DNA from 4 places in the Bradyrhizobium sp. Pa8 genome. Region 4 is predicted to be linked to each of the others. Evidence: predicted binding sites of a transcription regulator. Region 4 holds the regulator's gene; each other region holds the start of a gene.

The links. The regulator PhoB, encoded in region 4, activates phosphate uptake and scavenging genes when phosphate is short. The targets are predictions, from matches to a motif close to TGTCATNNANCTGTCAT.
Region 1: a site for PhoB is predicted at 3,731-3,747, ahead of ACKWRH_RS35895 (phospholipase C). Genes of this name have one in related genera too.
Region 2: a site for PhoB is predicted at 4,721-4,737, ahead of ACKWRH_RS13410 (inorganic phosphate transporter). Genes of this name have one in related genera too.
Region 3: a site for PhoB is predicted at 3,281-3,297, ahead of ACKWRH_RS43210 (toxic anion resistance protein). Genes of this name have one in related genera too.

Annotation. Positions count from the first base shown of each region.
Region 1 is NZ_CP176767.1:7,560,843-7,568,189, forward strand. Features, by position in the region: gene ACKWRH_RS35885 (hypothetical protein) at 1-457, shown strand, start outside; gene ACKWRH_RS35890 (cytochrome-c peroxidase) at 574-1,917, opposite strand; gene ACKWRH_RS35895 (phospholipase C) at 1,934-3,679, opposite strand; gene ACKWRH_RS35900 (GNAT family N-acetyltransferase) at 3,896-4,414, opposite strand; gene ACKWRH_RS35905 (ABC transporter substrate-binding protein) at 4,429-5,220, opposite strand; gene ACKWRH_RS35910 (efflux RND transporter periplasmic adaptor subunit) at 5,461-6,654, shown strand; gene ACKWRH_RS35915 (efflux RND transporter permease subunit) at 6,668-7,347, shown strand, end outside.
Region 2 is NZ_CP176767.1:2,959,443-2,966,789, forward strand. Features, by position in the region: gene ACKWRH_RS13400 (GMC family oxidoreductase) at 1-1,553, opposite strand, end outside; gene ACKWRH_RS13405 (M20 aminoacylase family protein) at 1,765-2,937, shown strand; gene ACKWRH_RS13410 (inorganic phosphate transporter) at 3,044-4,672, opposite strand; gene ACKWRH_RS13415 (UdgX family uracil-DNA binding protein) at 4,780-6,222, opposite strand; gene ACKWRH_RS13420 (putative DNA modification/repair radical SAM protein) at 6,222-7,347, opposite strand, start outside.
Region 3 is NZ_CP176767.1:9,088,497-9,095,843, reverse strand. Features, by position in the region: gene ACKWRH_RS43220 (5-bromo-4-chloroindolyl phosphate hydrolysis family protein) at 1-499, opposite strand, end outside; gene ACKWRH_RS43215 (substrate-binding domain-containing protein) at 500-2,089, opposite strand; gene ACKWRH_RS43210 (toxic anion resistance protein) at 2,155-3,213, opposite strand; gene ACKWRH_RS43205 (tannase/feruloyl esterase family alpha/beta hydrolase) at 3,512-5,173, shown strand; gene ACKWRH_RS43200 (ATP-dependent Clp protease adaptor ClpS) at 5,224-6,933, opposite strand; gene ACKWRH_RS43195 (DHA2 family efflux MFS transporter permease subunit) at 7,054-7,347, opposite strand, start outside.
Region 4 is NZ_CP176767.1:9,241,096-9,248,442, forward strand. Features, by position in the region: gene argF (ornithine carbamoyltransferase) at 1-860, opposite strand, end outside; gene ACKWRH_RS43910 (aspartate aminotransferase family protein) at 860-2,068, opposite strand; gene ACKWRH_RS43915 (GcrA family cell cycle regulator) at 2,525-3,037, shown strand; gene phoB (phosphate regulon transcriptional regulator PhoB) at 3,275-3,982, opposite strand; gene phoU (phosphate signaling complex protein PhoU) at 3,997-4,713, opposite strand; gene pstB (phosphate ABC transporter ATP-binding protein PstB) at 4,725-5,546, opposite strand; gene pstA (phosphate ABC transporter permease PstA) at 5,543-6,388, opposite strand; gene pstC (phosphate ABC transporter permease subunit PstC) at 6,390-7,347, opposite strand, start outside.

The DNA of each region.
Region 1 (7,347 bases), 1.7 Mb from region 4:
TTCGATTCAGTCGCATACCGATGCAAAATTGGCAGAAGCTGTAAAGCTCGAGCTTGATGACGTTCAAGTGCTGGAAATCTCGCTTGAAGATCTATCAATCATCGCGGAGGAGCTGTTCCAACGCGAATCCTGCGATCGAGAAGTCAAACGGTATCTGGAAAACGGGGAATACGTTTGCCAGGGTCAACGGGTTCTCAAGGCATCGACGAAATACGTCGCGGCCTATGACAACTCAGCGGCAGGCTCCGTGGAACAAACGACAGACTTGATAAAGAACAATTTCGATCCGACTGTCAGCATACAGGGCGGTCAGAGCCTCTCCGGAGCGAACCTCTATTATGGAATGAGACTGGCACCGCGGTGCCTGTCCCTCAGGGATGCCAAAAGGCAGCCGCGGCCGCCGTCCTCGCTCTGGGACAGACTGGTCAATCACTTTCCTTCGCTTGAGTTCTTTTGAATACAGCCACGCGATCCGACGCGGCGGCGGCAAGAGTGTTCATGCAGGCGACGACTGACTTTTGCGCCGCATGCGCATCCCGAAATCATGCGTCGACACTTTGATTCGTCACTACTCTAATTCTCCGGCTTGTAGCCGTCCGTCAGCGTCTTCAGGAACGCGATGATGTCGGCTTCGTCCTGCTCCGTCATCGCCGGCTTGTCGCCGGGGTGGCGATCGAAGGGCGGATCGGTGACGTCGACATTGGCATGATATTTTTGCGGCAGGTCGTCGTATTTCCGCACCGCGCCGTCGGCGCCGCGCGGAAAAACCTTTTCCGGATTGGTGTCGCGAAAATTGTAGAAATCCAGGACCTGCTCGAGGGTGCTGAAGACGCCGTTGTGGAAGAAGGCGTGGCGCGTCGCCGTGTTGCGCAGCGTCGGCGTCAGGAACATGCCGCAATATTGCGTCTGCTCGGGAATGTCGGTGCGCTGCGGGCCGCAGACGCCGAGATCGAAATGGCTGGGATCGCGATTGCCGGCGAGCGCGGCATTGCGCGGCGCGCCGAGCGCCTCGTACTGGTGATCGGTGAACAGCGGCGGCAGGCCGTCGCGGGTCGGCGCCGAGGTGTGACAGCCGGCGCAATTGGCCTTGTCGGGGTCGTTGAACGCTTGCAGGCCGCGCAGCTCGCTCTCGGACAGTCGCGCCTTGCTCTCGAGCCAGTAGTCGTACTTGCTGGTGTAGGGATGGAAGCTCGGCTCCTCCACCTGGTAGCGCGCCACCGCGAACATCGCCTCCGCGATCAGGAGCCGCTGATTTCTGAGCACGCCGGCGCCGAACAGCTCGACGAAGCGATTGGCGTAAGGCGCATTGCGCAGCTTGTCCGCGACGATCTCGGCACTGCCGCCGTCCATCTCGTTGGGGTCGAGCAGCGGGAACAGCGCCTGGTCCTGGAGCGTGTCGGCGCGGCCATCCCAGAACAGGCCGCCTTGCGGCACGATGTTCGCCGAGGCGCCGCTGCCGCCGGCCGTCTTCGTCGTGCGCGCGGCCTGCTGGCCGATCGCAGCCATCTGCGCGAGGTCGATGATATTGTCGTCGTCGCCCTTGTCGGGGCCGATGCTGAAATTCGGATGGCGATCGAGATAGGTCAGCGACGGCACCGCGCGTGCGCCTTGCCGCGACAAGGCGGCGCCGCCGAGCATCACCGGTCCGTCGTTGGGCGGACCGTAGGCATGATCCGGGCTGTGGCAGGATGCGCAGGACAGCGCGCCGGACGACGACAGAGAGGCGTCGTAGAAGATCTCCTTGCCGAGCTGCGCCATCGCGGACAATGGCGCGACGGGCGGGCGCATGAGGCGAACCGGATTCGGGTTCGCGCCGAGCTGGCTCGTCTCCGCAAGTCCTTGCGTCCCGGCCGCAAAGACGGCGCCGGCCAGACAAAGCAGGCCGGCGCCGAGAAGCCACATGGTGCGGCTGTTCATCAATCGTCCCGTTGGACTAGTGGTGGTGATGCTCGTCCGACGGGCTGGTGATCACCGTGCCGGAGGTCGGATCGAGGAACAGCGCGTCGGTCCGGTAGTCATGGCTGTGATCCTGATCGAAGTCGAACAGGTCCATGATCGAGCCGGAGTTGGCATCGAACGAGCCGCCACCGATACGCTGGCCGCGCAGCCAGTTGTCCTCGATGAACCGCACCACGGACGCCTGCGAGATGTAGGTGCTGCTCACGTGGTTGGTCCTGGCGTAGGGCGAGACCACGATGAAGGGAATGCGCGTGCCGGGACCGCAGCGGCCGTTCACCGGCTTGCCGACGAGACCTTTCGGCGCAGGCTGCTTGTTGGGGCCGAGGCCGCACAGGCCCGGACCGTTGACCTGATCGGCGGTCGGATCGTAGGAGGCGGTCTTCGGTACAACGTACTGGTGGTCGTACCAGCCGTCGGAGTCGTCATAGGTGATGATGACCGCGGTTTCGCGCCACTCCGGCTGCTTCTGGAGGAAGTTGATCAGCTCGACATTGCCGGCCTGCTCGTCGAGCGGATCGGAGTTGCCGGCGTGACCGTCCTGGTAGGCCGACATCTTGATGTAGGAGACGGCCGGGAAATTGCCGGCCTTCACGGCGGCGTAGAAGTCCTCGAGGTCGTAGGCGTGGTTGGCCGGATCGACGGTCTTGCCGCCCTTCTCGTAGGTGTGGCCGATCGCATCGACCGAACTCGGCCGCGCATGGGTCGGGTTGGCGGTCGACTTGTAGTACTGGAACCAGGCGTGGTGCGGGCTGTAGTCCACGATCGTGCCGTTCACGTTGCTGGAGAACGTGGTGCGCGCGCAGCCGGTGGTGCCGTTGGCATTCTTGAGCGTCAGGTCAAAGCCGCCCATGAAGCTGCCCCAGCTGATGCGCTCGTCGTTGAGCAGGTCGCCGATGTTCTTGCCTGTCATCAGCACGGTGCTGCTCGTGCTCGAGCAGGAATCGTAGGCCGGGTCGGTGTCGCCGATCAGCGTCAGGCCGCCCTGGCCGTCGGCGATCGACGCCGAGGTGCCGACGATGTTCTGCGCGCCATTGGTCTGGCCGGAAATCACCGCGAGCGCGCCCTGCGTCGACGGACCGAAAGTGTCGGTCCAGGCATTGTCGCTCATGGCAAAGTGCTGGGCGTAATTCCAGAAGGCGGTGGTGGTGTTGCCGTCGAAATAGCCCATGACCTGACCGTTGGTGCCGAACGCGCCGGCGCCGCCGGCGGTGCCGCGGCCGGTGAATTTCGGAAACAGGTCTTCCTTGCCGTTGTCCACGGCCTGCTGCTCGGGCGTGTAGGAGTGGTTCTGCGAGCGCGTGTTGGCCTGGGTACGGTCGAGGCGGAACGGGTCCGTCGCGCCGGTGCCGTTGGCCGCGCTGTTGTTCGGATTGTTCACCAGCAAATGCGCGTTGGCGAGATTGTTGACCTTCGGCGTATGCGGCTTCGGCACGAAGGGGATCGAGCCCGACGGATTGGCCGCGTTCGGATAGGTCGCAAAGTAATGATCGAACGAGCGGTTCTCGTTGAAGATGATCACGAGATGCTTGATCGGCGTCTCGGTGTGGATGTCATGCGGATGACGGTGATGATCACGGTCGTGATCGTGATCGTTGTCGCGACCTTGATCATGCCCGTGATCCCGGTCACGGCCGAAATCGTCCGCGAGGACGGGAAGCGTGCAGGCGAGTGCCGTCGCGGCCGCGAAAAACGCGACCGTCGTCAGAAGTCTGGATTTCATTGTTATGCCCCGAAGGATTGAAGCCGACCTTCGGGACATTAGCGTCACGCAATGACAGAGCTGTGTCAGTTTGACGCACGAGACACTTTGCGTAGTGGCCGGGACGAGATTTTTCACACCAGCGACCAACGCGAACGCCGCCTCGGCGGCCGGGGTGCGTGAACCGCGGAGCCGTGAGCCAGCCGCAATAGCAGGCGAAGAACTTGGCAGGGATCGTCAGAGCCGCTTGGTGAAATGGTAGCGACGAATGCCGCCGCCCAGTGTCTTGTTGCTGGCGGCATCGGCGATCTCTTCGCGCAATTTCTCGTATCCCGCGTTTCGATACAGCGCCAGCGCATCCTGCTGGAGCTCGGACGTGCTCAGCTGCAATTCCCGCCGGTTGCGGCGGCGGCACTCCTCTTCCGCAAACGCCAGCATCTTGCGCGCGATGCCCCGGCGCCGCGCGCCGGGAGCAACATACATGCGACGCAACTCCATCGCGCGCTCGCCAAAGGCCTCCAGTCCAAACATGCCGACAATTTCGCCGCCATCGACGGCGACCCAGAAACCGCCATTCCGGCTCGCATAGTAATCGGCGAGACGATCGATCTCCTCCGCGAGGGAGCGGGTGATGTATCCCTCAAACGCCTCCGCCAAATGGTCAGGCGCCAACAGACGATTGATCCGGATGAACAGCTCGCGCACAGCGGCTGTATCCGCCGGCAAGAAAGCACGGATCTGAATCTCGCTGGCCATGACGCCGCCTGCCGCTACTCCGTCCGGATCGGCGTATCCTTCAGGCCGTTGTTGTCATAGGCCTTGCGCAAGGTGCCGTTCGCAACAGCGTCCGTCATGAACTTTGTGACGAATGCCAATGACTGGCTGTGGCCGAGCCGGACGGCGACGGCGGTCACCGTCTTCTTGAACGTCTCGTCCAGCACCTTCGTGCCCGGAATCTTCTGCGCCATCTTGTTGAGCTGGTCGCGCGACAGCGCGAAGGCGTCGATCTCGCCGCTCTTGAGCAGGCCGAAGATCTCGTCATAGGTCTGATAGCCCGTGACCTTCGCGTTCTTCAGATGCGCGACGGCGCCGCGCATGGTGGTGGTGGCGTTGACCGCCGCGACCTTGATGCCCGCCTGGTCGAGCGTGGCGAAATTGGTGATGGTCGAGCCCGGCTTGACGATGTAGGTGGCATCCGCGACCTCGTAGATCGGGCCGAACATCATCTTGGTCTCGCGCTCGGGATCCTTGGGCAGCCAAGTGACGTCCCACGTCCCCTTGCCGGCTGCGTCGGTGATCTGCCCGGAATTCTGGTGCACGACATATTCGACGGGGACGCCGAGCTGGCCGGCCATCTCCTTGCCGAGGTCGACCGGCACGCCGGCATAGCCGGCTTCGGTCTTGGTCGACCAGAACGCGCCGCCCGCCGGGCTGATCGCGATCGCGACCCGCAGCTTGCCGGTCGGCGCGATCTCGTCCTTCAGGCCATCGGCTAGCGCGGGCATGGCGACTGCCGCTGCGAAAACGAGGCCGGCAAGGGCCGCCTGGAGGGACGTGGGCATGTCATGTTCTCCTCACCTTTTCTTCTCTGCTTCTCGACCGCTTCGTTTCCGTCACTCGGCCTTTGACACAATTCTGGTCGATCATGCACCCGGTGAAAAGCGGTTTGCCATGACAAACCTGTCAAAGGCCACTGCGCCATTTGCAGTGCAAGGCCGGTGACCGCCATGGCTATGGTGTTCCACGGCCGGGCATTTGTTGGTAGCCTGCCACACCGACAGACAATAATCGGGGGCCACCGAATGACCTGCGCGAATCCCGCTGATCTCGCACAACGGAACGGAGCGTGGAGACATGTCGGGCGGGCACTCGTCGCCACGGCGGCCGTGGTGGCGCTCGCCGGCTGCGAGGACAAGAACACGTTCGTGGCGCCGCCGCCGCCGAAGGTGGACGTCGCGGCGCCCGTGCAGCGCGCGGTGACGCGCTATGTCGAAGCCACCGGCACCACCGCGCCGGTCAAGAGCGTCGATCTGGTGGCGCGCGTGCAGGGCTTCCTGCAATCGATCGACTATCAGGACGGCAGCTTCGTCAAGCAGGGCACCCAGCTTTTCTTAATCGAGCCGGAGACCTACAAGCTCAAACTCGAGCAGGCGCAGGCGGCCGAGGTCGGCGCGCAGGCCACGCTCAAGCAGGCCGAAGCCGATTTCAAGCGGCAGGTCGAGCTTGTGCAGCGCCAGGCGGTCTCGCAGTCCACGCTCGACACCTCGACATCGACCCGCGACAACGCTCAGGCCAGTCTGCAGCAGGCCCAGGTCAATACCAGGCTTGCCGAGGTCAATTACGGCTACACCAAGGTGAGCGCGCCGTTCGACGGCATCGTCAGCGCGCACCTGGTCTCGATCGGCGAACTCGTCGGCGTCTCCTCCCCGACCCAGCTCGCAACCATCGTCGCGCTGGACCCGATCTGGGTGAACTTCACGGTCAATGAGCAGGACGTCCTGCGCATCCGCGCCGAAGCGATCCGCCGCGGGCTGACCGTGGCCGACCTCAAACAATTGCCGGTCCAGGTGGGCCTCCAGACCGAGACCGGCTATCCGCATGAAGGCCACCTCGACTACATCTCGCCGACCCTCAATACATCGACGGGCACGCTCGCGGTGCGCGGCGTCTTGCCCAACGACAAGCGGGCGCTGCTGCCCGGCTATTTCGTCCGGGTCCGGGTGCCCTTCGACCAGGACAAGAGCGCCCTCCTCGTGCCCGACACCGCGCTCGGCAGCGACCAGGGCGGCCGCTATCTCCTGGTGGTCAATAGCGACAACATTGTCGAGCAACGCAAGGTGCAGATCGGTCAGGTCGACAACGGCCTGCGCGTGATCGAAAGCGGCTTGAAGCCGGACGACCGCGTGGTGATAGCTGGGCTGCTGCGCGTGATCCCGGGTCAGAAGATCGATCCGCAACTGACGAAGATCGAGCAGCCGCAGGCGTCTGCCAAGTGAGGGGGCGCCAGCCATGATCTCGAAATTCTTCATCGAGCGGCCGGTCCTCTCGAACGTCATCGCGCTTCTGATGATCCTGATCGGCGGCGTCGCGCTGTTCAACCTCGCGGTCGCGCAATATCCCGACGTGGTGCCGCCGACGGTGCAGGTCACCACGCGCTATCCCGGCGCCAGCGCCAAGACCGTGATCGACACCGTCGCGCTGCCGATCGAGCAGCAGGTCAACGGCGTCGAGGACATGCTCTACATGCAGTCCTACAGCGGCTCCGACGGCACCTATACGCTGACCGTGACCTTCAAGATCGGCACCGACCTCAACTTCGCGCAGGTGCTGGTGCAGAACCGCGTCTCCAGCGCGCTGTCGCAGCTGCCGACCTCCGTGCAGAACCAGGGCGTCACCGTCCAGAAAAAATCGACCTCGATCCTGCTGTTCGTGACGCTGACCTCGCCGGACAAGACGTTCGACAGCCTTTATCTGAGCAACTACGCCACCATCAACATCCGCGACGAGCTTTCGCGCCTGCCCGGCGTCGGCAACGTCACGGTGTTCGGCGCCGGCCAGTATTCGATGCGGGTGTGGCTCGATCCGAACAAGCTCCAGGTCCGCGGACTGATGCCGTCGGACGTCGTCACGGCGATCCAGCAGCAGAGCCAGCAGGTCTCGGCCGGCCAGGTCGGCGCGCCGCCGACGCC
Region 2 (7,347 bases), 3.3 Mb from region 4:
TTGCCGGAGGTGATGGTCGGCATGATCGACGCGTCGATAATGCGCAGACCGCTCAGGCCGTAGAAACGCAGCCGCTCGTCCACCACCGCCATCGGATCATTCGCCGCGCCCATCTTCGCGGTGCCGACAGGATGGAAGATGGTGGTGCCGATGTCGCCGGCGGCCTTGGCGAGCGAGGCATCGTCGTCGCCGACGGTGGGACCGGGCAGATATTCGCTCGGGCGATATTTCGCCAGCGCCTTCTGCTGCATCAGCCGCCGCGTGGCGCGGATCGCGTCGGCGCCGACCTGGCGGTCGTCGTCGGTCGACAGATAGTTCGGCGCGATGATCGGCTTCTCGTCCGGGCTCGCCGAGCGCAGCCGCACCGTGCCGCGCGATGTCGGCTGCAGATTGCAGGCGCTCACCGTGATCGCGGGGAAGCGGTGCAGGGGATCGCCGAACTTGTCGAGCGACAGCGGCTGCACGTGGAACTGGATGTTGGCGCGTGCGCGCGTCGCGTCGGAGCGCGTGAAGATACCGAGCTGCGACGGCGCCATGGTCAGCGGTCCGCGGCGGCGGAAGGCGTAGTCGAGCCCCATCAGGCCACGGCGGAACAAATTGTAGTAGGTCTCGTTCAGCGTGCGCACGCCCTCGACCTTGTAGATCGCGCGCTGCTGGAGATGGTCCTGAAGGTTGCGGCCGATTCCGGGCTTGTCCATCACGATGTCGATGCCGAGCGGCGACAGCCAGTCGGCGGGGCCGATGCCGGAGCGATGCAGCACCTGCACCGAGCCGATGGAGCCTGCCGAGAGGATTACTTCGCGTTTGGCACGCGCCTCGATGACCTCGCCATTCTGGATGAAGCGCACGCCGACGGCGCGGCCCTGCTCGATGATGAGACGATCAACCAGCACGTTCTTCTCGAGTCGCAGGTTGGGACGGTTCAGCGCCGGCTTGAGGAAGCCGCGCGCCGACGACCAGCGCCGGCCGCGCTTCTGGTTGACGTGGAAATAGCTGGTGCCTTCGTTGTCACCGGTGTTGAAATCCGGGATGCGCTTGATGCCCATCTCCTCGGCGGCATCGCCGACGGCGTCGAGAACGGCCCATGACAGCCGCGGCGCCTCGATGCGCCAGCCGCCGCCGGTGCCATGATGCTCGCTAGCACCGAGGAAGTGATCTTCGAGTTTCCTGAACAGCGGCAGCACGTCGTCATAGCCCCAGCCGGTCATGCCGAGCTGGCGCCAGTGGTCGTAATCGGCGGCCTGTCCGCGCATCGAGATCATGGCGTTGATCGCCGAAGAGCCGCCGATCACCTTGCCGCGGGGATAGGCCAGCGAGCGGCCGTTCAGGCCCGGCTCGGCCTCGGTCTTGAACATCCAGTCCGAGCGCGGATTGCCGATCGCGAAGAGATAGCCGACCGGAATGTGGAACCAGATCCAGTTGTCGTCGCCGCCGGCTTCGAGAATGAGGACGCGATTCCCTGATATGGCCGAGAGGCGGTTGGCGATGATACAGCCGGCCGTGCCGGCTCCGACGACAACGTAGTCAAACTCACCTTCGAGCCGCCTCGGCATTCTGCTTCCACCCAAACAGGCGTCATGCCCGGGCTTGTCCGGGGCATCCACGCGCTTTCCGTCCTAATAGTCAGACGTGGATGGCCAAGACAAGATGGTGGCAAGCCCGGCCATGACGAGAGCACAGGGGACCCTCGATCCGCGGGAGTTAGGTGGACTGGTGCTTGCATGGTAGACAGTCCTGTATTCCCATCAAGGCTTGAGACCCTCCATGCCCATCGTGAACCGCGTCGCCGACCTCCAACCCGATATTCAGGCCTGGCGCCGGGACATCCACCAGCATCCGGAGCTGCTGTACGACGTCCACCGCACCGCAGCATTCGTTGCGGACCGGCTGCGCGAGTTCGGCTGTGACGAGGTCGTGACCGGCCTCGGGCAGACCGGCGTGGTCGGCGTAATCAAGGGCAGCAAGCCGGCCGGCGACGGGCTTAAGGTGATCGGCATGCGTGCCGACATGGACGCGCTGCCCGTCGACGAGCAGACCAACCTGCCTTACGCCTCCAAGACTCCGGGCAAGATGCACGCCTGTGGCCATGACGGCCACACCGCGATGCTGCTCGGTGCGGCCCGCTACCTCGCCGAGACCCGCAACTTCGCCGGCGATGCTGTGGTGATCTTCCAGCCTGCCGAGGAGGGCGGCGCCGGCGGCGCGGCCATGGTCAAGGACGGCCTGATGGAGCGCTTCGGCATCGAGCAGGTCTATGGCATGCACAACGGCCCGGGCATTCCGATCGGTTCGTTCGCGATCCGGCCGGGCCCGATCATGGCGGCGACGGACGAGGTCGACATCATGATCGAGGGCCTCGGCGGCCACGCCGCGCGTCCGCACAAATGCGTCGATTCCGTGCTGGTCGGCGCGCAGGTGATCACCGCGCTGCAGTCGATCGTCGCCCGTAGCGTCGATCCCCTCGAATCGGCCGTGATCTCGATCTGCGAATTCCACGCCGGTAATGCCCGCAACGTCATTCCGCAAACTGCGACGTTGAGGGGCACCATCCGCACGTTGTCGCCGGAGGTGCGCAAGCTGGTCGAGAAGCGCGTGCACGAAGTGGTGGCGGGCGTGGCGCAGATCACCGGCGCCAAGATCGATCTGCACTACAAGCGCAACTACCCTGTCGTGAACAACCACGCCGCGGAGACCGAGGTGGCGCGGCGCATCGCCAGGAACGTTGCCGGCGAGGCCAATGTGCACGAGATGCCGCCGTTGATGGGCGGCGAGGATTTCGCCTACATGCTGGAAGCGCGGCCCGGCGCCTTCATCTTCTGCGGCAACGGCGACAGCGCCGGCCTGCATCACCCCGCCTACAATTTCAACGACGAGGCGATCGTGTTCGGCACGTCCTATTGGGTCAAGCTTGTCGAGGAATCGCTCGCGGCGTCGTAACGCCGAACCCCGAAGCGCAAACGAAAAGGGCCCGTGCATCGCACGGGCCCTTTGTCTTTGAGTGGTGATGTCTTTGAGTGGTGATGTCTTTGAGTGGTGATCGGCTTCAGAAGATGCGCGAGAAGATCACATACAGCGTGGCCGACAGCGCGATCGCGCAGGGCAGCGTCAGCACCCAGGCCATCAGCAGGTTGCGGATGGTCGCCATCTGCAGGCCCGAACCGTTCGCGGCCATGGTGCCGGCGACACCCGACGACAGCACGTGGGTGGTCGAGACCGGCAGGCCGAACACGTCGGCGGCACCGATCGTGGCGGCGGCGACGAGCTCGGCGGAGGCGCCCTGCGCATAGGTGAGATGGGTCTTGCCGATCTTCTCACCGACCGTGACGACGATGCGCTTCCAGCCGACCATGGTGCCGAGGCCGAGCGCGATGGCGACCGCGACCTTCACCCAGGTCGGGATGAACTTGGTGGCGCTATCGAGCCCGCCCTTGTAGGCGTTCAAGGTCGCGACCTCTTCCTTGTTGAGGTCGTTTTCCTTGTCCTTCATCAGGAAGCGGATCGCTTCCGAGGTCAGGTACATGTCGTTACGGGTGTTGCCGACCACTTCCGCCGGTACCTTGTTGAGCGAGCCGTACTTCGCGACCTGGTCGCCGACATCCTTCACCAGCACCGACAGCGAGGGGTAGGTGCCTTCGCTGATGTGGTGCGAGGTGATGTACTGCGTCACCGCAGGACGGGGATCGCCGATGATCGAGTGACCAGCACCCTTGGCCGCGATCACCTTGGAGGCAGCCTCCGAGAGCTTCTGGAACTGGGCGACCTGGCTCTCCGGCAGCGCGCGGTTGAGCGCGTAGGCGGTCGGCACGGTGCCGATCAGGATGAGCATGATCAGGCCCATGCCCTTCTGGCCGTCGTTCGAGCCGTGGGCGAAGCTGACGCCGGTGCAAGTCGCGATCAGCAGGCCGCGGATCCACAGCGGCGGCGCCTTGTTGCCTTCAGGCGCGGCATAGAGCGCCGGGTTGCGCACGATGAACTTGAGCAGCAGCAGCAGCACGGCGGCGCAGATGAAGCCGAACAGCGGCGACAGCAGGAGCGCGTAGCCGATCTCGGTGGCCTTGCTCCAGTCGACGCCCGAGGTGCCGTCGCGGCCGCGCATCACGGCGTTGGCAATGCCGACGCCGATGATCGAGCCGATCAGCGTGTGGGAGGAGGAGGCGGGCAGGCCGAAATACCAGGTGCCGAGATTCCAGATGATCGCGGCGATCAAGAGTGCGAACACCATGGCGAAGCCGGCGCTGGATCCGACCTGAAGGATCAGCTCGACCGGCAGCAGCGAGACGATGCCGAAGGCGACCGCGCCGGAGGAGAGCAGCACGCCGAGGAAGTTGAAGAAGCCCGACCACATCACCGCGAATTCGGCCGGCAGCGAATGGGTGTAGATCACGGTCGCCACCGCATTGGCGGTGTCGTGGAAGCCGTTGACGAACTCGAAGCCGAGCGCGATCAGCAGTGCGACGAACAGCAGGATGTAGGGCAGGAAGGTCGTCACCTTCGTGCCGGTCGCGTTGACGTCGACATAGATGCTGTAGGCGACGAACAGCAGGCCCGCGGCAAGGATGCCGAAGAACAGGATCATCGTGAGCGGGTTAAAACCCTTGTCGAGATTTGGCCTGGAAGCCGGCTGGACAGGCGTCGGATCGCCTACCGCACGGTCGAATGCAACATCTGTCATTTTTGGACGCCCCTTAACTAATTTGAAGGGCTATTGTCCGCGATGGATTTGAAGGCTGGATGACAACTGCGTCGTAAAGTCGCTTTCCCTCCAGTATTTGCCAGTATTTAGGCGGCGCGCGGGGCTTGCTTCTGCAAGGCGGCCGCAATCTTCAGGTCTTCGACAAAGCGCTGATATTCCAGCACTTTGGCTTCCGGATCGGGCAGCCGGAGCAGATAGGACGGGTGCACCGTCACCAGCGCCTTGCGTCCGTCGGGCAGGTTTATGAGCCGGCCACGGGTCTTGCCGATCGGGGTGATCTTGCCGAACACGCTCTGCGCGGCGGTGGCGCCCATTGCCACGATGAGCTCGGGCTGGATTGCCGAAACTTCCCGCTCGTACCATTGCCGGCACGCCCGGATCTCCGGCGTTGCCGGCTTCTGGTGCAGACGGATCTTTCCGCGCGGCACGAATTTGAAGTGCTTGACCGCGTTGGTGACATAGACCTTGTTGCGGTCGACGCCGGCTTCCTGAAGCGCACGGTCGAGCATCTGGCCGGCCGGGCCGACGAAGGGGTGGCCGGCGAGGTCTTCCTTGTCGCCTGGCTGTTCACCGACCAGCATGATGGTGGCGTCTTTCGGGCCCTCGCCGAACACGGTCTGCGTCGCGTCCTTGTAGAGCGGGCAGGCGCGGCAATGGGCGGCCTCCTCGCGGAGCGCTTCGAAATCGTCGGCAGCCAGCTTGCGTGACATCGGAGCCTCCGGCCGCTTCTGGGGCTTGTGCGGATCGGTTGCGGCATTGGCGATCATGGCGCCGGTCATGCGCTCGGCGTCCTCGATCAAGGGCTTAATGATCGACGCCTCGGGCAGGTTCCTCCAGTATTTCTTCGGCATCTCCGTCTGCATCGCCTTCACCTTGAGCCGGGCCGGATTGAAGATGCTGGCGTAGTAGCGCAGCCAGGTTTCCTCCAGCCGGTCTTCGCCGGGTGCCTCGCTCTTGCTCACGCCCGACGTGAACGAGAGCGCGTGGCCATCCCAATGCGCACACAGATCGGGTGTCAGGATCGACCAGGGCATGTCGGCGAAGCGCTTGGCGAAGAACGGCGCGGCGAGCTCGACGATGTGATGCTCCGGCTCGAACCAGGCGACGTAATGCGCTGCGCGCTCGCGTCCGATCTCGCGGAAGCGCACGAAGGCATGCATCTTGTGCTCGTCGCGATGGACTGCTCGTGCCATCGCCGTGACCTGCGCGACATCGGGATCGGTCGCGACCTCGATGAGATCGTGATTGTCCTTCAATCGCCAGAGCAGGCGATAGAGGATCGCAAAGCGCTCGCCGTCGCGATGCAGGATCGCGGCCTTGGCGAGATCGACGAATTTTGCCGACACATTGAAGGTGCCATCATTCACCTCAAGTATCGGAGACGGGGCGGGCGGCGCGAACAACTCGGCTTCGCCGCCTTGTACGGTCCAGGTGACATCGGTTGGCTGCACATGATGCAGCACGAGCGACCGCGCGGCTTTGCGCCAGCCGTCGAAGTCGGTTTCGGTGTCGAGGGTGATGTACTGCATCAGAAGCCAAACCCCAGTTGTGTTGCCTTCGGCTTGAACCGCTCGATCAGCCGCGCCTCGTCGAGGCGGTGCGGGGCGGGGCGGTGATCGCTGAGGACGATGAAAGGCAGCGCCTTGTTGCGGGGCACGTGCAGTCGCGCGAGATCGGAGAGGCGGATCGTGGTGGTGCGCCGTGTCGCGATGATGCGTTCGACCGCCTTGGTGCCGAAGCCGGGCACGCGCAACAGCTCCTCGCGGCTGGCGCGGTTGACGTCGAGCGGGAAGCGGTCGCGATGGCGCAGCGCCCAGGCGAGCTTCGGATCGATGTCGAGCGGCAGCATCGCGCTGTCGTCGACGATCTCGCCGACGTCAAAGCCATAAAAGCGCATCAGCCAGTCGGCCTGGTAGAGCCGGTGCTCGCGCAGCAAGGGCGGCGCGCGCAAGGGCAAAGCGCGGCTGGCATCGGGGATCGGGCTGAAGGCGGAGTAGTAGACGCGTCGCAGCCGGTAAGAGCCGTAGAGATTGGCGCTGGTGTGCAGGATGGTGTGATCGGAGGCCGCGTCGGCGCCGACGATCATCTGCGTGCTCTGACCGGCGGGCGCGAAGCGCTGCGGCCTCGCCTTCGTCTTTGTGCTGCGGTTTTCCTCGGCCTCATCGAGCTTCAGCCGCAGCCGGCCCATGGTGCGACGGATCGCACGCACATCCTTCTCCGGCGCGTATTGCTGCAGGCTCGTCTCCTCAGGCATTTCGATGTTGATGGAGAGGCGATCTGCATATTTGCCGGCTTCTGCGATCAGCGCGTCGTCGGCCTCGGGAATGGTCTTGAGATGGATGTAGCCGCGGAAGTGATGCTTCTCGCGCAGTTTGCGCGCGACGCTGACCACCTGCTCCATGGTGTAGTCGGGGCTGCGGATGATGCCGGAGGAGAGGAATAGTCCCTCGATGTAGTTGCGCCGGTAGAAGTCGAGCGTGAGCTTGACCACCTCGTCGATGGTGAAGCGGGCACGCGGCACGTTGGAAGAGGCGCGGTTGACGCAATAAAGGCAGTCGTAATTACAGGCGTTGGTCAGGAGCACTTTGAGCAGCGAGATACAGCGTCCGTCCGGCGCGTAGGAATGGCAGATGCCCATGCCCGGCGCGGTCGAG
Region 3 (7,347 bases), 150 kb from region 4:
GGTCGATCATGTCGCCCGTGGCCGCAAGGCGCGCGGTGTCGGGCACGGCGCTCTTCTCGAGCGCGCGGTATGCTTCGGCGATCTCGGCCGCGCGGGGCAGATAGTAGGTCAGGAACCGGCGCACCCGGTCGAGCCGCAGCGGATCACGCTCGATGGCCGCGAAGATGTCGCGTGCAATTTGCACCAGGTGGCGGATGCGATCTGCCACCGCGCGGGTGCGGATCGCCGATGCCGTATATTCCATCCGCTCGGCCAGCGGCTCTGCTTCGGCCAGCAGCTCGTTTGCGAACTCGATCTTGCCGCGCGCGACGCCGCGGGCCTCCAGTGCGGCAAACCGGTTTCGCGGCGCAAGCGCCACGACGATACCGCCCCCGGCGGCCGCGCTGATCGCGAGCGCGATCCAGAACGGCATGGCGAGCCCGATCGCGAGCGACGGCAGCAGTGCTGCGGCTGCCACTCCCCCGGCGATCCAGCCAAGCCCGGACGGCATTGCGGCCATTCAGTTGTATCCCCGTACGGCGCGGAACGCGTCGGTGAGGCTCTTGCTGCCGTCGAACACGCGGCCTCCGGTCAGCTTTGCCAGATTGTCGAGCTGGGCCCGGTCGACCTCGGAGCCGAATGTCACGCCGAACACCGGCACACGATGACCATCGGCGCGCCATGCGCTCTCGAATGTCGACATCGCCCCCTGGCTCTTGCCGTCCGTCATGATGACGATGGCCGGGAGATGCTGGCCGTCCTGGAGCAGCGGCTTCATCAAGGCGAGCGCCTGCGCGCCGCAAGTGTAGAAGTCGGTGCCACCGTTGGCGCGCAATTCGAGCGCACGCGCGAGCAGGCCGGCCTGCTCGTTGTCTTCACCGCTGGCGCGCGCCGTCCACAAGACGTGATCGCTGAACGGCATGATCAGGATCTGATCCGACTTGGTCCATTGCACCAGCATCTCGCGCGTCCGCGCCGGCGTGAGCAGGAAGCGCATGGCGTCGAGCAACTGAGTCTCGCCCGGGCCCTGCATGCTGCCGGAGACGTCGAGGCAGAGCGCGGTCAGCGACGGCCGCCGCAACGCCTCCTGATAGATCAGCAGCGCCTTCTGGATCACCGCCGGCTCGGGGGGGCGGATCACGGTTACCGGCCGCGATGGGTCGAGATTCGTCTTCGGGTCGGCCGCAAGCGGCGTGGCGCGGCCGATCTCGACCCGCCGGCCGGTCTTGGCGATCTTGCCTTGCGCGTCGCCGTTGAGCAGGAAGGTCTGCAGATCGGTGAAGAAGCCTTCGACGACCTTGCCGCGGCCGCGGTCGACGAAGCCGAGCGGGGAATCCGCGATCGCCACGCCGTCAGCCGGATAGATCGCGTAGAGTGGCTCGTGGTTGTCGGCGATCAGCTTGTCATTGGTTTCCTTGATGACGGCTTCGTAGTTCCAGATCGCCTGGTAATGCGCGCCGCTGCGCTCGCCGTCGCGATAGAGGTCGGCGAGCCAGCCGCTCGAGCCCGCGCTGCGCTCGACGCCTTTCAGCAATCCGCGCGCCGTCGCCAGCACCTCGGGCTTGTCGAGATCGCCGGCCTCGATCAGGTCGGGCTTGCCGATGCCGGCCGCCAGCATTGCAAGATAGGCGGCGGCGCCCGAATTCGACTGCGTCGCCGACGTCATCAGGAATTTCAGCTTGCCGCCTTCGACGGCGGCGAGGATGTCCTTCGCCGTCACCTTGGCGCCGATCCAGCCCAGTGCCTGCGCCTTGGAGCGGCGCACGCCGAGAATGACCGGCATCTGCACGATCGACTTGACCATCTTCACGCGCCGCGTCGTGTCGAACATATCGATCCAGATCGAGGCGGCCGGCCAGACGGCGTCGGCGCCGGGATCGCCGGCCTTCAGCGCGAGCGCGATGTCGAGCGAGCCCTGATAGCGCATGGTGCACGTCGCGTTACGCGACTTGCAGAACTCCTGCACCAGCGGCTCGAGAATGTCGTTCTCCGAACCCGAGAGAATGGTGAATTGCGGCCCCGGGGCGCCGCAGCCCGACAGCAGCGCGGCCATCAGCGGCACGGCCGCAAGCAGCACCAGCGGGCGCCGCAGGAAACGGAAAGTTCTCATGCGCGAGCCTTCATGCCGCAGTTCTTATGCAGACGCTTCATCGAGAAACCGTTGCGTGAGGCGCATCAAGGCGTGGCCTTGGAGATCGCGGACTTCAATTCGTCCGTCAGCTGCGCCATCCGATGCTCGATCTCGGCGCGCTTGTCGCGGCCCTCTTGCTGTACCGAGAGCACGCCCGCAATGGTGTCGATCAAATCCCGGTTGGTCTTCTCCAGGGTCTGGATGTCGACGATGCCGCGCTGCGACTGCTTCTCGATCTCGATCGCCTGGGTCTTCATCATCTCGGACGCCTGGCGCATCATCTCGTTGGTCGCGTCCGTGATGGTCTTTTGCAGCTCCAGCGCCGATTTCTGCCGGTTCAGGCCGAGCAGCAGGATCATTTTCTGCTTCCACACCGGGATCGTCAGCTCGGTCGTGGCCTGCAAATTCTCGATCAGCGTCTCGTCGCCGGACTGGACGATGCGGATCTGCGGCAGTTGCTGGATGCCGATCTGGCGCGCCTGCTGGAGATAGAAGACGCGCTTCTCGAGCCGGTCGAGCGCCTGGACCGCGTCCTGATAGGTCTGCGCGGCGAGCATGGCGTCGCTGCCGGCAGCTTGCGCCTTCGCGCTCCGCTCCATCTCGATGAGCTTGCCGCCGCGGAACTCCTCGGTGAAGGCCTTGCCGGCGGCGATATGTGCATCGAGCTGGCCGAGCGCGCCCCTTGTCTGTTCGTAGAGGTCGTCGAGCAGCGCGATGTCCCGGCGCAGGACTTCCTTGTTGCGGTCGAGCTCGACGCAGACCCGGTCGATCTGCGAGGCGACGTCGTTGAACTGTTCGGTGAAGCGGCGCAGCCGTGCCTCGGCCGACGAGAACAGGCGCGCGAGAAAGCCCTTGTCCTTGAGATCGGCCGGATCGAGCCCGCGTGCCTTGCCGAGGATGTCGGTCAGGAGCTTGCCGGTGGCGCCGAGCTCACGGTTCTGGGTCTGGGCGAGAATGCGGTCGGCGAATTCGACCACGGAGCGCTGCGCGCGCTCGCCGAATGTCACGAGGCGCGACCGGTCCGAAATGTCGATCTCGGACTTGATGCGTGCGACCACAGAGGCATCCGTCGGTAACGCCGGGACATTGATCGTTTCGCTCACCACTTGCTCCTTGTTCTGCACGGTCATGATAGCATGCCGACGAGACAGGCAGGTAACTCCAGGTCGTATGACAGATTGATGACAGCCTGTGGATTTGGTCGGTCGCGAGGCTTTCCGAATTCGGGGCAGGGGCAGGATTTCCCATAAAAGTCAGATCTCTATGGGTGCGTGGGGCGACCGGGCAGGGCGATGTTTCCGTTGATGGCGATCGCGGCGCGCGTCGCGGCGATTGACGACCGGCAATCCGATGCATTGAATCGACCGCCTGAACGATAACAAGGCAGCAGGGATGGAAACGATGGCGCGCAGGATTGCGAAGCTGAGTGTGTGGCTTGCGGGTGCCGCGGCCGCGTTGAGCGCGAGCAGCGCGTTTGCCGCGACGCTGGCGGAGAATGCCGACACGGTCTGCAAAGGGCTCATCGGCGGCGCCGATGCCGTGAAGATCGATTCCGCGACATTGCTGGCGCCGTCACAACTGGCCGTCGCCGAACGCGGGCCGACCCCGTCGGGGCGCGTCACGCCGGCCAATCCCGCCTTCTGCAAGGTGCTTGGCCATATCGACCCCATTGATCCCAAGGCGCCGCCGATCAAGTTTCAGGTCAACCTGCCGATCGAATGGAACGGGCGCTCCGTGCAATATGGCGGCGGTGGTTTTAACGGCGTGCTGATCACCGGCCTTGGGCTGCCGCCGGCCTATCCCTTCGACAAGCCGTCGCCGCTGGCGCGCGGTTTTGTCACCTACGGCACGGACTCCGGCCATGAGTCCAAGCCGGGCGAGCCGCCGCAGGTATTTGCACTCAACGACGAAGCCTTCGAGAATTTCGCTCACCGCGCCTACAAGAAGGTGCGCGACGCTGCGGTTGCGCTGATGGAGCGCGCCTACGGCAAGAAGCCGGAAAAAATGTACTTCATGGGCTCCTCCGAGGGCGGCCGCGAAGGCCTCACCATGGCCCAGCGCTACCCCGACGATTTCGACGGCATCTTCGCGCGCGTGCCCGTGATCAACTGGGTTGGCCTGCAGCATGCCGGTACGCGTTCGGGCCTTGTGACCATGGGCGAGGGCTGGATCAATCCGACGCAGGTCAAGCTCTTTGCCGATGCGGTGCGCACTGCCTGCGACAAGGCCGACGGCTCCGATAAGACGCTGGTGCACGATCCCGTGGCCTGCAAGGCCGTGTTCAAGGTCGAGACGCTGCGGTGCGAGGCCGGCAAGACCGGCGATCAGTGCCTGACCGAGGCGCAGATCAAGGCAGTCAGCACGCTGCATGGGACCTACAAATTCCCGTTCGTGCTCGCCAATGACCTCGATGACTATCCGGGCTGGGGCGTCTCGGGCGAGGACACGCCGGCGATCGGTCCGACCGGCGGCTGGTCCGCGTGGTGGCTCGGCAGCGCGCCACCGGCGCAGCCGCCCGCGCCCAACAACGGCATCGCCTGGATCTACGGCGCCGGCGGCATTCAATATGTGTTCGCCCGTGACCCCAAGCTCGACGTCACCACCTACAATGTGGAGGACCACAAGGCCCGGCTGATCGAGGTCTCGAGCCTGATGGATTCGACCGATCCGGATCTCAGCCGTTTTCGCGGACGCGGCGGCCGGCTGATCATGCTCGAGCACATGGCGGATTATGCGCAGAGCCCCTATGCCGGCATCCGCTATTTCGAGAGCGTCGAGCGCAAGCTCGGCAAGGCCGAGACGGCGGAATTCGCGCGGCTCTACACCGCGCCCGGCGTCGACCATGTCGGCTCCGGCGCGCCGGCCAATGTCGACATGCTCAGCGCGCTGGTCGATTGGGTCGAGAAGGGCAAGGCGCCGGGCGATCTCGAAGTCGCCGAGCAGAAGGTCGAGGCGCCGTCGTTTGCGGTGACGCGCGCGATGCCGCTGTGCCGTTGGCCGTCCTGGCCGCACTACAAGAGCGGCCCGGTGACGGAGGCGGCGAGTTTTACTTGCGCGCCGTGAGGCGGCCAACGTCGCCTGACGAAGGGCAAGGCGAGGGACATACGCACCGCTCATCCCGCCGCCATCGCCTGTGCGCCTCCCAGCAACTGCGCATTGAGCCGGCCGCCGGAGAACAGCATGTCGTCGAGCGCCTCATCGATGTCGGCTGACACGACGGAATTGCCCCCGTCGCGCGCGAGGCTCGCTTGCGCCAGTCGTCGCATCAATTCCTTGATGAACGCGCAACTCGTGCCCTCGCTGCGGCGGGCCGCTTCGGCGATGACCGCGTCCTCGATTGGCAGTCCCTTGCCGTAAAGCCTGACCAGCTTGCCGCGGCCGATCTCATCAGGAAGGGGCACTTCGATGGCCTGATCGATGCGGCCCGGGCGACCGGCGAGGGCGCCTTCGAGGTCCTCCGGCCGGTTCGTGGTCAGGACGAACAGGATGTCCGCGTCCTCTTTCAGCCCGTCCATTTCGTTGAGCAACTTGTTCAGCATGGATTCCTCGCACGGTCCCATGTCATCGCGGTCGCGGGCGATGAGATCGACATCCTCGATCACGACCATCGACGGCTGGAGCAGCCGCGCCAGGCTCATATATGCCCCGAGAAGACCGATTTGTTCGGCGGTAATGATCAGCGTCGTATGCCCGGGCAGGTGTGTCGCGAGATAGCGGATCGTATGGGTCTTGCCGGTGCCCGGCGGCCCGTACAGCAAGATGCCCTTGCGCGTCGACTGACCGAGCCGCCGCAACTGTTCGCGGGTGTTGACGAAGGTCAGCACGTTGCGATCGAGCAGCCGCAAGGTCTGCTCCGGCAGGATCACATCGTTGCGCGCGACCTCAGGCAATCGATGCACGGTGATGCCGCGCGAGCGCCCGCGATAGTCCGAGTCGGCATCGAGCGACAGGATTTTGCCGCGATAGGTCCGCGCGGTTTGCACGGCCTCTTCCAATTCACTGAAGCATTGCTGGACGAGATCTGCGCCCGCGGTGCCTGATGGTACCAGGATCTCGATCCGAATACCCGGCTCGCGGCTGTATTCGCGGTGTGCGCAGAGCAAGACCGCATAGCGGAGAGCGTCCTGCTCGCACAGCCACAGTCCGTTATCCAGACACTTGACCGGGCTCTTCTCGCCCACGTCGACGTCGGAATATTGCAGCGGGGCAATTGCGACCGCATAGCGGCCGCTCTTGAGGAGCCGCGAAATCGACAGCGTTTCGTAGCGATGCTCCTCGTTCAGCCCGAACAACCGGATGGCCTTGCCGAAGAGCCGGTCCACTGCTGCCTGGACATCGACCCGCATGTGGCCGGGAAATTGGCGGATCGTGGTCACGAGTTTGCTACGCGCCGTGCTGGCAAAGTGCCAATCAAGAACGTCGCAAGCAAAGTCGAAATTGTCTTCTTGTTCGCTCGAGGGCCCGTCCGCTGCACGCATGCATTCGCGGCACAGCCAGACGGTGCGATTGCCGATCCGAACGTCCGTCTGTCCCTCCGGCTTGCCACACAGTTCGCAAGAAGTCTTGATCACCTCAAGCGTGACCTGCAGTCGGTGGCCGGCCAGGCAGATGGATTGTTGCGCGGACTTGAGAAGGGCTTCGGCCACGGATTGCGGGTAAGGCCCGCAAACCGCCTTTTCCTTCTGCTCGATTTGAGTAATCAGCGCGGTCGCTTCACGCTCCGATTTGCCGAAAACCTGACGGAGCATGTCCATCACGAATTGGTCCGGCGTGTCGTCGTCATTATGAATTACGAGCTGGGTCGGCTGGTTCTCGCCACGCATACTATTCATCACGAAAGGTCTCCGGAACAATCTATGATTGAATAGAACGAATAGGGAACATAAAAAGAACCGGCCGTCAAGCGTGACGGCCGCGACAAATTTCAATCGATGGGCGAGGCCCTAATGCGCCGGTCCACCCGCCGCCTTCACGCGCCGGGTCATCACCACCGCGATCGCCGCGAGCACCAGCACCGCGCCGATCACGGCAAAGGCGTCGGTATAGCCCATCACCAGCGCCTGGCGCTTGACCGTCTTGCCGAGCGCGATGATGGCCTGCTCGCGTGCGGCGTGGGGGTCCGGTACGCCGTGGGCCATGAAGTAGTCCGTCATCTGCGCGATGCGGGTGCGGACTTCCTCGCGGCCGAGCGTGACCGACTGGCCGATGATGTTGGAGTGAAACTGCTCGCGCTTGGT
Region 4 (7,347 bases):
TCGTCGAACACGACCGATTGCGGGCCGTCGATCACTTCGTCCGTGACTTCCTCGCCGCGATGGGCGGGCAGGCAATGCATGAACAGCGCATCGGGCTTGGCCAGCGACATCAGCTTCGAATTGACCTGATAGGGCTTGAGCACGTTGTGACGGTGCTCGCCTTCCTTGTCGCCCATCGACACCCAGGTGTCGGTGACGACGCAGTCGGCCCCCTTCACGGCGGCCTCGGGATCGGTGCCGAGCACGATCGGCGCGCCGGTGGCCTTGATGAAGTCCCGCATCACCTTTTTCGGCGCGAGCTCCGGCGGCGTCGCGACATTGAGCTTGAACTTGAAACGCTCGGCGGCATGCGCCCAGGACGCCAGCACATTGTTGTCGTCGCCGGTCCAGGCCACCGTCCTGCCCTCGATCGGGCCGCGATGCTCTTCGTAGGTCATCAGGTCGGCCATCACCTGGCACGGGTGCGAGCGCCGTGTCAGGCCGTTGATGACGGGCACCGTCGCATATTCCGCCAGCTCCAGCAGGGCCTCGTGATTGAGGATGCGGATCATGATGGCGTCGACATAGCGCGACAGCACGCGCGCCGTGTCGGCGATGGTCTCGCCGCGGCCCAGCTGCATCTCGGCGCCGGTCAGCATGATGGGCTCGCCACCGAGCTGGCGCATGGCGACGTCGAACGAGACGCGGGTGCGCGTGGACGGACGCTCGAAGATCATCGCCAGCGTCTTGCCTTCCAGCGGCTTCACCGGCTGGTGCGCTTTCTGCTTCGCCTTCATGGCGGAGGAGGCCGCGAGCATGCTCTTGAGCTCCGACAACGGGAGCTCGTTGATATCCAGAAAGTGCTTCGGGGACTTGCTCATCAGCTTGCCGCCCGCTTGGTCTGACTGGACGAGATCGCGGCGCAGGCGCGTTCGAGCCGCCCGACGCTGTCCTCGATCTCGGCTTCGGTGACGATCAAGGGCGGCAGGAAACGCACGACATTGTCGCCGGCACCGACCGTGAGCAATTTTTCGTTGCGCAATGCCGCGCCGAGATCGCCTGACGGCACCACGGCCTTGATGCCGATCAGAAGGCCTTCGCCGCGCACTTCGCTGACGATGTCGGGATAACGATCGATCACGGAGGCGAGCTTCTGCTTGAGCAGCAGCGACATCTTCTGCACGTGGTCGAAGAAGCCGGGCTTGAGCATGACGTCGAGCACGGCGTTGGCAGCCGAGATCGCGAGCGGATTGCCGCCGAAGGTCGAGCCGTGCGAGCCGGGCCCCATGCCGGCAGCCGCGTCCGCGGTCGCCAGCACCGCGCCGATCGGGAAACCGCCACCGAGCGCTTTGGCCAGCGACATCACGTCAGGCGTGACGCCGGTGCGGCGATGCGCGAACAGATCGCCGGTGCGGCCCATGCCGGTCTGCACCTCGTCGAACGCGAGCAGCAGGCCCTTCTCGTCGCAGAGCTGGCGCAACGCCCTCAGGAAGGCGGGCGTTGCTGAACGCACGCCGCCCTCGCCCTGGATCGGCTCGATCAGGATGCCGGCGGTCTGCGGACCGATCGCCTTCTTGACGGCTTCGATGTCGCCATGCGGGACCTGGTCGAAACCGTCCATCGGCGGGCCGAACCCCTCGAGATATTTTGCCGATCCGGTCGCGGCGAGCGTTGCCAGCGTGCGGCCGTGGAAGGCGCCTTCGAAGGTGATGATGCGGTAACGTTCCGGATGACCCTTCGAGAAGTGATGATGGCGGACCAGCTTGATCACACCTTCCAGCGCTTCAGCGCCGGAATTGCAGAAGAACACGAAGTCCGCGAAGCTTTCGTTGCACAGACGCGCGGCAAGCTTCTCGCCGTCCGGGCTCTGGAACAGGTTCGACATGTGCCAGAGTTTGGTGGCCTGCTCCTGCAACGCCTTGACCAACGCAGGATGAGCATGGCCGAGCGCATTCACCGCCACGCCCGAGGTGAAATCGAGATAGCGATCGCCGTTGGTCGCAATCAGCCAGCAGCCTTCGCCGCGCTCGAAACCGAGGTCGGACCTGGCGAAAACGGGGAGCAAATGCGGCGCTGCGCTGTTAGTCATGACGATCACTTGAATGTTGCGGACGGCGTGAGCGTGCATTGCGCAACGCACCATTGACCGGCCCGGAAAACGAAACGTGCCGCCTTTTAAGGGCGGCACGCCCGACTATCTTATGCCTGGTGAAACCGGTGTCAATGCCGCCCGGAAAGCCTCGCGAAACGCAGAATCCGTAGTCTTGCGGTGGCGATTTTGCGTGTTTCCGCCACGGAACATGTGGAAGCGAGTCGGCGGACTCTTGCGCGTGAGTCACGCCATATTGTAGCGTTTGGCTTGTCAGATACGACATCTCGTGCAGCAGTTCTGATCCTCTAAGTCCTCATGTACCGGCGTAAGCGTTCGGGCGCATCTGGTGCGCCCGGCGAGCCTTAAGGGATTCTGGCGGCACGGGTTTTTCGAAGCTTAGGCATTCGCCGTGCGGCCGCCAGGATGGCAGGCGCCGGCGAAGGAAAGGGTGCAATGACCGTTTTGACCTGGTCGGATGATCGCGTCGAGCAGCTGAAAAAGCTCTGGGAGGCCGGACTTTCGGCCAGCCAGATCGCCGCTGAACTCGGCAATGTGACCCGCAATGCCGTGATCGGCAAAGTGCACCGGCTCGGCCTGTCGGGCCGCGCCAAGAGCCCTTCATCGGCAGCGCCCCGGCCGCGCAAGGCGCGCCCCGCCCAGCACATGATGCGGGTGACCCGGCCGATCGCACGCGGCAACACCGCGCTGGCGCAGGCCTTCGAAGTCGAGGTCGAGGCCGAACCGGTCACCTACGACAACGTCGTGCCGATGAGCCAGCGGCTGTCGCTGCTGGAGCTGAACGAGGCCACCTGCCACTGGCCGGTCGGCGATCCCTCGAGCCCGGATTTCTTCTTCTGCGGCGGCAAGGCGCTCTCAGGCCTGCCCTACTGCGCCCAGCACTCGCGCGTGGCGTATCAGCCCGCGGCCGATCGCCGGCGCGCGCCGGCGAAGCCGGGTCCGCGCTGAGTTATCGGAATTCACTGATTGCCAAGACGGCGCCGTCACGCGATGACGGCTCCAATGACTCGGTGTCATCCCCGCGAACGCGGGGATCCATAACCACAGGGCGCAGTTGTTGCGCGAGATGGTCACTTCGAGTCTTCGCCAAACCACGTCCTGTGGTTATGGGTCCCGGGCTCGCGCTGCGCGCGCCCCGGGACGACGGCTGAGCCGCAGCTCGCTAAAACCAACACCCGCTAAAGCTTACGCCTGCTCCGCCTTCGCAAAGCGATCGTCCAGTGCGTAGCCCGCGCCGCGGACGGTGCGGATCGGGTCCTGCTCGCGGCCGAGATTGAGCAGCTTGCGCAGGCGGCCGATATGGACGTCGACGGTGCGCTCGTCGATGTAGATGTCACGACCCCAGACGCTGTCGAGCAGCTGCTCGCGCGAGAATACGCGGCCGGGATGCTCCAGGAAGAACTCCAGCAGGCGATATTCGGTCGGACCGAGATCGATCGGCCGGCCCGAGCGCGCCACGCGGCGCTTGTCGCGGTCGAGCTCGATGTCGCCATAGGCGAGCACGGTGGCGAGCCGCTCCGGGCTGGCGCGCCTGAGCAGGCCCTTCACGCGTGCCAGCAGCTCCGGCACCGAGAACGGCTTGACGATGTAGTCGTCGGCGCCGGTCGCAAGACCCCGCACCCGCTCGCTCTCCTCGCCGCGCGCGGTGAGCATGATAATCGGGAGCTGCTTGGTCTCGGGCCGGGTGCGCAGCCGCCGGCACAGCTCGATGCCGGAAAGGCCCGGCAGCATCCAGTCGAGCACGATCAAATCAGGGATGTGCTCCTTGAGGCGGGTGTCGGCATCGTCGCCGCGCATCACCGTCTCGACGTCATAGCCGTCGCCTTCGAGGTTGTAGCGGAGAAGCTCGGTGAGAGCTTCCTCGTCCTCAACCACCATAATGCGTGCGCCCATGGTGTCGTCGCTCCTTAAGTGTTCGGGACCGTCGTGGCGAAGGTCGTCATGTCGCCCTTCGGCCGCTTGTCGGTGATCGCGTGGCCCTCGATCATGTAGAACACGGTCTCGGCAATGTTGGTGGCGTGGTCACCGATGCGCTCGATGTTCTTGGCGCAGAACATCAGGTGGATGCAGAACGAGATGTTGCGTGGATCCTCCATCATGTAGGTGAGAAGCTCGCGGAACAGCGAGGTGCAGATGGCATCGACTTCCTCGTCGCCCTTCCACACCGCCATCGCCGCCGGCAGATCGTGCGCGGCATAGGCGTCCAGCACCGACTTGACCTGCTGCTGCACGAGGTCGGTCATGTGCTCCAGGCCGCGGAACAGCTTGAGCGGATGGAAATCGGTCTCCAGCGCCGCGACGCGTTTGCCCATATTCTTGGCGAGGTCGCCGATCCGCTCGAGATCGGTCGCGACGCGCATGGCGCCGACGATCTCGCGCAGATCGACCGCCATCGGCTGGCGGCGCGCGATGGTGAGCACGGCGCGCTCCTCGATCTTCTTCTGAAGCGCATCGAGCTCGGCGTCGATGGTCACGACGCGCTGGCCGAGCGCGACGTCGCGGCGGATCAGCGCGTCGACGGAGTCGACGATCATGCGCTCGGCGATGCCGCCCATCTCGGCGACCAGGCGCGTGAGCTCCTGGAGGTCGGTGTCGAAGGCCTTTGCGGTATGTTCAGAACCCATGTTCCGTCTCCTCAGCCGAACCGGCCGGTGATGTAATCCTGCGTGCGCCGGTCGGTCGGCGACGTGAAGATCTTGCTGGTGTCGTCGAACTCGATCAGCTCGCCGAGATACATGAAGGCGGTCTTGTCGGAGACGCGCGCCGCCTGCTGCATGTTGTGGGTGACGATCGCGATCGTGTAGTTCTCGGACAGCTCCTGGATCAGCTCCTCGACCTTGGCGGTCGAGATCGGGTCGAGCGCCGAGCAGGGCTCGTCGAACAAGATCACCTCGGGCCGCACCGCGACCGTGCGGGCGATGCAGAGGCGTTGCTGCTGGCCGCCGGAGAGCGACAGGCCGGAGGCGTTGAGCTTGTCCTTGACCTCGTTCCACAGCGCGCCGCCGCGCAGCGCCTTCTCGACGCGGTCGTCCATCTCGGACTTCGAGATCTTCTCGTAGAGACGGATGCCGAAGGCAATGTTCTCGTAGATCGTCATCGGGAACGGCGTCGGCTTCTGGAACACCATGCCGACGCGGGCGCGCAGCAGATTGAGGTCCAGCTTGGGGTCGAGGATGTTGGTCTGGTCGAGCATGAGCTGACCCGTGACGCGCTGGCCCGGATAGAGGTCGTACATCCGGTTGAAGATGCGCAGCAGGGTGGACTTGCCGCAGCCCGACGGGCCGATGAACGCCGTGACGCGGTTGGTGCCGAGCGCCAGATTGATGTTCTTCAGCGCGTGGTGCTCGCCATAGTAGAAGTTGAGGTTGCGAACCGTCACCTTGGCGGGCGCCTCGGGCAGCGGCTGCGAGCCGTGCTGAACGGCGGGCGTACTGACGGAAACAGACATTTCGCTCATTTTGCAGTCCTCTCGGCGCTAAGAATGCGCGCGCCAATGTTCAGGGCAAGCACGGTCAAAGTGATCAGCAAGGCGCCGCTCCAAGCGAGCTGCTTCCAGTAGGCGTAGGGGCTCTGCACGAAGTTGTTGATGGTAACCGGCAGGTTCGCCATCGTCTTGTTCAGGCCGAGGCTGAAGAACTGGTTCGACAGCGCGGTGAAAAGCAGCGGCGCGGTCTCGCCGGCGACGCGGGCGGTGGCCAGCATCACGCCGGTGATGAGGCCGGAGCGCGCGGCGCGATAAGCGATGCGCTTGATCACCAGCGAGCGCGGCAGGCCGAGCGCGGACGCCGCCTCGCGCAGCGCGTTCGGCACCAGCAGCAGCATGTCCTCGGTCGTACGCAGCACCACCGGAATGACGATGACGGCGAGCGCAAGACTGCCGGCGATCGCCGAGAAACCGCGCATCGGCACCACTACCGCGCCGTAGATGAACAGGCCGATGATGATCGAGGGCGCCGAAAGCAGGATGTCGTTGATGAAACGGATCACCGAGGTCAGCTTGTCGTTGCGGCCGTACTCGGCGAGATAGGTGCCGGCGAACAAGCCGAGCGGCGCGCCGATGCCGACACCGAGCACCGTCATGATCAGCGAGCCGACGATCGCGTTGCGCAGGCCGCCTTCAGTCGAACCCGGAGGCGGAGTGTCCGCGACGAAGATCTCCAGGTTCAAACCCGCAAGGCCGTTGTAGAGCAGCGTGACTAGGATCAGCGCGAGCCAGGTGACGCCAAAGGCGGCGGCGCCGAAGCAGAGCCCGCGGACCACGATGTCCTTGCGGCGGCGGCGTGAATAGATCGGGTTCATGTTATTTTCCCGCTTTCTGGTCCAGCCGCATCAGCATCAGCCGGGCAGCCGCGAGCACGAAGAACGTCAGCACGAACAGCAGGAGACCGAGCAGGATCAGGCCGGACTGGTGCAGGCCGTCACTTTCGGCGAATTCGGACGCGATCGCCGCCGAGATCGTGGTGCCCGGCGCGAAGATCGACGAGGAGATGCGGAACGAATTGCCGATGATGAAGGTCACCGCCATCGTCTCGCCGAGCGCGCGACCCAAGGCCAGCATGACACCGCCGATGACGCCGACGCGGGTGTAGGGGATCACCACACTGCGGACGACTTCCCAGGTGGTGCAGCCGACGCCGTAGGCGGCCTCTTTGAGGACCGGAGGCACCGTCTTGAACACGTCGACCGAGATCGAGGTGATGAAGGGCAGCACCATGATCGCAAGGATCAGCGAGGCGTTGAACAGGCTGAGATAGGACGGCGGTCCCGCGAAGATAGCCCCCAGCACGGGAACGCCGTCGAAGATCTTGATCATGAAGGGCTGGAAGGTGTTGGCCAGGAACGGGCCCAGCACGAAGAAGCCCCACATGCCGTAGATGATCGAGGGGATGCCGGCGAGCAGCTCGATCGCCATGCCGATCGGGCGGCGCGCCCATTGCGGGCAGAGCTCGGTGAGGAAGATCGCAATGCCGAGACCCACGGGAATGGCGATCAGCATCGCAATGAAGGAGGTGACGAGCGTGCCGTAGATCGGTCCGAGCGCGCCGAGAACCGGCGGATCGGCTGACGGCGCCCAGCGCTGCGTCCACAGGAAGGAGATGCCGAATTCCTTCATCGCCGGGAAGGCGCCGACGATCAGCGAAATGATGATGCCGCCGAGGATGAGCAGCACCGAGATCGCGGAGAGCCGCGTGATCCAGTAGAAGGTGACGTCGCCGAGCTTGAAGGCGCTCAAGGCCTTGGCGCGGTCGTACGGTCCG